Regions from separate parts of the Acidovorax sp. NCPPB 3576 genome, predicted to be linked through region 1. Evidence: riboswitches for the same ligand, from Rfam matches in the RefSeq annotation. Region 1 holds a riboswitch; the other holds the start of a gene.

The links. Region 1 has a riboswitch for cobalamin ahead of cobM (precorrin-4 C(11)-methyltransferase). Riboswitches for the same ligand answer to the same signal wherever they lie in the genome.
Region 2: it holds a riboswitch for cobalamin, as region 1 does, so the genes downstream of both, M5C98_RS15320 (TonB-dependent receptor domain-containing protein) here and cobM (precorrin-4 C(11)-methyltransferase) in region 1, are expected to answer to the same signal.

The regions. Positions count from the first base shown of each region.
Region 1 covers NZ_CP097267.1:5,234,449-5,236,905, reverse strand. Annotated here, with positions in the region: gene M5C98_RS23835 (peptidoglycan-binding domain-containing protein) at 1-555, shown strand, start outside; cobalamin riboswitch at 829-1,063, shown strand; gene cobM (precorrin-4 C(11)-methyltransferase) at 1,196-2,017, shown strand; gene M5C98_RS23825 (sirohydrochlorin chelatase) at 2,014-2,457, shown strand, end outside.
Region 2 covers NZ_CP097267.1:3,322,962-3,325,418, reverse strand. Annotated here, with positions in the region: gene M5C98_RS15330 (cell division protein ZapA) at 1-392, opposite strand, end outside; gene M5C98_RS15325 (DUF904 domain-containing protein) at 389-610, opposite strand; cobalamin riboswitch at 677-922, shown strand; gene M5C98_RS15320 (TonB-dependent receptor domain-containing protein) at 1,017-2,457, shown strand, end outside.

The DNA.
Region 1 (2,457 bases):
GCCCTGGGCGGCGGCCTCAAGACGCGCGAGGCCAGCGCCATGCTGACCCTGGTGGACAACCGCTCCGGCGTGCAGATCTCGGCCTCCGAAGGCAGTGCCTCCAAGAGCGATTTCGCCGGCTTCGGCGGCCTGTTCGGCGGCTCGGCCGGCGGCTCGCTGGGCGGCTACCAGAACACGGCCCAGGGCAAGGTGCTCACCGCCGCGTTCATGGACGCCTACAACCAGATGGTCGTGGCGCTGCGCAACTACAAGGCGCAAAGCGTGCAGGGCCAGGGCCTGGGCGGCGGTGGCCGCCTGGGCGTGGACGGCGGCGCCGCGCCATCGCAGACCCGTGCCGGCGTTCCCGCGCCCGCCGGTGCCCCGGCCGGTGGCGCTCCCGCCATGTCGGTGCGCGAGGCCCAGGAGCGCCTGAACGCGCTGGGCTACAACGTGGGCACGCCCGATGGCGCTGCCGGCGCCCGCACGGCCACTGCGCTGCGCAACTTCCAAAAGAGCAAAGGCCTGCCGATCACGGGCCGCGTGGACGCCGCCACGGCGGACGCGCTCTCGCGCTAAGGCGCGAAGGGGCCGCGGGCTGGGCCCCGGCCCCGGTCCTCGCCCTGCGCCGGCGCAGGGCCGGCGAAGGCCTGCGGGCCGCCACTCGCAACCGGCCCGCATCGCGGGCCGATCTTCTGGCCGCGCGCTGCCCGCCAGCGCCTTTGCGCCACGGCGTTACCACCGGTCACAGCTCTTCGGAATCCTCGGCCGGGCCTGCCATGTTTGCTATTGAAATAATAGCTATGAAGGCATGTTCCACTAGGGCATACGGCCTGAAACCCTTGCAATCGATCTATACTCCCGCCCGTTGGTGCTCGCGCGGTCATTGCGACCGCGCAGTTAAACGGGAACCAGGGAGGGCGCGTCCGGCACGGACCGCACCCCAACCTGGGCTGCCCCCGCAACGGTAAGCGAAAGAAGGCCTCGCCTTCACCCCGTGGAATCGTGCCCACTGGATGCCTCGGCATCTGGGAAGGGCCCACGGGTTTTCGCCAGCCCGGAGACCGGCCGACAGGGGGGCGCGCGCCCCAAGGCTCAGGCCTTGGAGCGCGCGGTCCATTTCACGGAACCTGCGGGGAGGCAGGGGTCCGGGCGAATGCATTCCTGTGGTCCCCATGCAAATCTTCTCTGTGCTGGCGCGTGCGCCAGCCCCGCGGCCATGACGCCGGGCACCGTCTGGTTCGTCGGCGCCGGGCCGGGCGATCCCGAGCTGATCACGGTCAAGGGCCGTGCGCTGATCGAGCGCGCTGGCGCCATCCTGTTCGCGGGCTCGCTCGTCAACGAGGCGGCCACGCGCTGGGCGCCGCCCGGCTGCACCATCGCCGACAGCAAGGACATGACGCTGCCGCAGATGGCGGCGTGGCTTATCCTTCAGGCGCAAAAGCACGACACCGTGATCCGCCTGCAGACGGGCGATCCGGCCCTGTACGGCGCGCTGATCGAGGTGGTGCAGCCGCTGGACGCGGCCGGCGTGCCGCTGCGCGTGGTGCCGGGGGTCTCCTCGGCCATGGCGTCGGCCGCGGCGGCGGTGGAGAGCTTCACCCTGCCCGAGGTCACGCAAAGCGTGATCTTCACGCGCGTGGAGGGCCGCACGCCCATGCCGCCGGGCGAGTCGCTGGCCGAGCTGGGCCGCCACCACTGCACGCTGTGCATCTTTCTGTCGATCACGCTGCTGCACAAGGTGCAGGCCGGGCTGCGCGAAGCCGGCTGGGCCGACGACGCGCCCGTGCTCGTGGTGCACAAGGCCAGCTGGCCGGGCGAGGAGCTGATCGTGCGCGGCACGCTCGCGGACATCCGCGACCGCTGCCGCGAGGCCAAGGTGGTGAGCCAGGCCATGGTGATCGCCAGCCCCACGCTGGGCGCCCGCCAGTGGACGGAGCTGGCCAAGTCCAAGCTGTACGACCCCACTTTCACGCACCGCTTCCGCAAGGCGAGCGAGCCATCCCACGAACCCCATCCCCCTTTGGAGCGTGCCCCATGAACACCACCATCCTGCTGATCGGCCATGGCTCGCGCGAGCCCGAGGGCAACGACGAAATCCACGCCTTCGTGGCGCAGTGGCGCGCGCGCCAGCCGGCCTGGCGCATCGAGGTGTGCTTCATCGAATTCGCGCCGCCCGGCCTGCACGACGGCCTGCTGCGGGCCGCGCAGGGCAGCCAGCGCGTGCTGGTGCTGCCGCTCATCCTCAACGCGGCGGGCCACGTGAAGATGGAGATCCCCGAGGCCATCGAGCATGCGCGCGCGCACTGCCCGGGCGTCGATTTCCGCTACGGCCCGCACCTCACCGCCTGCGATCCGATCCTGGACGTGCTGCGCCGCAAGCTGCGCGAGTGCATGGCCGTGCTGGACATGCCCGACCCCACCACCACCGGCGTGGTGCTGCTGGCGCGGGGCTCGTCCGACCGGCAGGCCAACGGCGAC
Region 2 (2,457 bases), 1.9 Mb from region 1:
CGTCCGTCGTCGCCGAGCGCATCGTCCAGGCGGCGCAGAAGCAACTGCATCTGGCCGGACGGGTCGCCCGCCAGGGAGGCATGCGATGGCGCCGGGCCATCGGTGAATTGCGGGCCTTCGGCACGGGCCAGCGGCGCGGGCTCCGTCGGGGCCGTGGCCTGGGCCTGAGCGGCGGAGGCCAGGTCGGCCTCTTCGCGGTCGGCGATCTCGAAGGCCAGGTTGAGCGCCGCCAGCACGGCGATACGCTCGCGGGCCCGCACCTTGCCGGCATCGCGGATGCGAGTCATGGCGGTGTCCACGCGCTCCACGGCCTGCAGCAGGCGCGATTCGTGGCCCTCGGGGCAGCCCAGCAGGTAGCTCTGCTGCATGATCTGGACTTCGATCTGCTTCATTCGGCGTCCTTCGAGGGGGGCGTCGCGGGCAGGCTCTCCAGCAGCGCGTCCACACGGGCGCGGGCGGTGTTGAGCCGGGATTTGAGCGAGTCTCGCTCCTGGGTGAGATGGACCACCTGGGCGGTCAGCAAGGCATTGGCGCGTTGCAGTTCCGCATGGCGCAACAGCAGCCGCTCCACGCGTTCGGCGATCTGGTCGATGGGAGAGGATGGATCCATACAGCCGCGATTGTAGGGTTGGCGCCACCGCCACCCCATCGGGCGGCGTTTACAGCCTGCAACACCCGTAAAATCCGCAGGTTGGTGCTCGCGGCGTGGTTCGCATGCCGCAGTTCAACGGGAAGCAGGGAGGTTTGCGTTCGCCAGAGCGCGCCGTGCCTGCGCTGCCCCCGCAACGGTCAGCGGACGAGTCGGTTTTTTTGCCCGATTCACTCTCCAGCCATGAGCCACTGGGCGCCTTGAACAAGCGCCTGGGAAGGCGCTGGAGGGCGTTCCGCCAGCCCGGATACCGGCCAACAACGTGGCCGCGCCTGGTCGGACCCTCATGGTCCCGAAGGTGCGGCTGTTTCGCCCAATGCCGGCGGGGAAGCCGGCGCGGGGATGTTTGCCAGTTCTGTCTGTTTCCATGAAAAAGCCTTTGTTCCGTGCGCGCGCCGCTGCCCTTGCCGCCGCACCTTCATCCCTGCGGCCCGCTGCCTTGGCTGCGTCCGTGGCCTTGGCGTTCGCCGCCGTGCCTGCCGCTGCGCAAGCCCAGGCGCAGGACGCCCCCGTTCTCCTGGCGCAAAACCAGCGCGTGCCCTCCTTGAGCGAAACCGTGGTGGCCGCCACGCGCACGCCGCAGCCCCTGGCCGATCTGGTGGCCGACGTGTCCGTGCTGGACCGCGAGGCCATCGAGAACAGCGGCGCGACCGGCCTGGCCGACGTGCTGGCGCGGTTGCCCGGTGTCGAGATGGTGCGCAATGGCGGCCCCGGCAGCGCCACCAGCCTGTACCTGCGCGGCGCCGAAACGCGCTTCACCGCCGTGTACATCGACGGTGTGCGCATGGATTCCCAATCCACCGGCGGCGCGCCGTGGGAGGCGATTCCGCTGGCGGTCATCGACCGCATCGAGGTGCTGCGCGGCCCGGCCGGCGCGGTGTATGGCTCGGACGCCATCGGCGGCGTGGTGCAGATCTTCACGCGCCGGGGCGAGGCCGGCACTGCCCCTTATGTGGGCGTTGGCGTGGGCAGCCAGGGCACCTACAAGGCCGAGGCCGGCGTGAGCGGCGCCACGGGCGCGGTGGACTATGCCCTGGGCCTGGCGCGCGAGACGAGCGAGGGCTTCAACGCGCGCACCGTTGCCACGCAGAACCCCGACAAGGACGGCTACCGCCGTACCTCCGGCAACGCCCGGGTGGGCCTGCAGATCGATGCGGTCCACCGCCTGGAAGGCACGCTGGTGGCCAGCGAGATGAACTCCGGCTACGACGCCACGCCGCTTGGCAACGATGACCGCAATCTGCACAAGATGCACGCCCTCGGCCTGAACTGGGCCGCGAAGTGGACCCCGCAATACACCACCCGCGTGTCGGTCACCGACTCGCGCGACCGCTACGAGACGAAGCCTTCCGTGTACCTGACCGACACGCGCCTGCGCGGCTACCTGTTCCAGAACGAATGGAGCCAGGGCCCGCATCGGGTGACCGCCGCGCTGGAACGCCGCGAAGACCGCCTGGAGAACGCGCCCATCGACAGCAAGCGTTCGCAGGACGCGCTGGCCTTGGGCTACGGCTTCAATGCCGGCGGCCACACGCTGCAGTTCAACGTGCGCCACGACTCCGACAGCGAGTTCGGCGGCCAGAACACCGGCAGCGCCGCGTATGGCTATGCCATCACGCCGCAGTGGCGCGCCACCGCGTCCGTGGGCACCTCGTTCCGCGCGCCGACGCTGTACCAGCGCTTCAGCGAATACGGGCTGGCATCGCTCAAGCCGGAAGAAGGGCGTAACGCCGAGCTGGGCCTTCGCTGGGCCGAGGGGGCGGGCACCTTCTCGGCCGTGGCGTACCGCAACCGCGTGAAGAACCTCA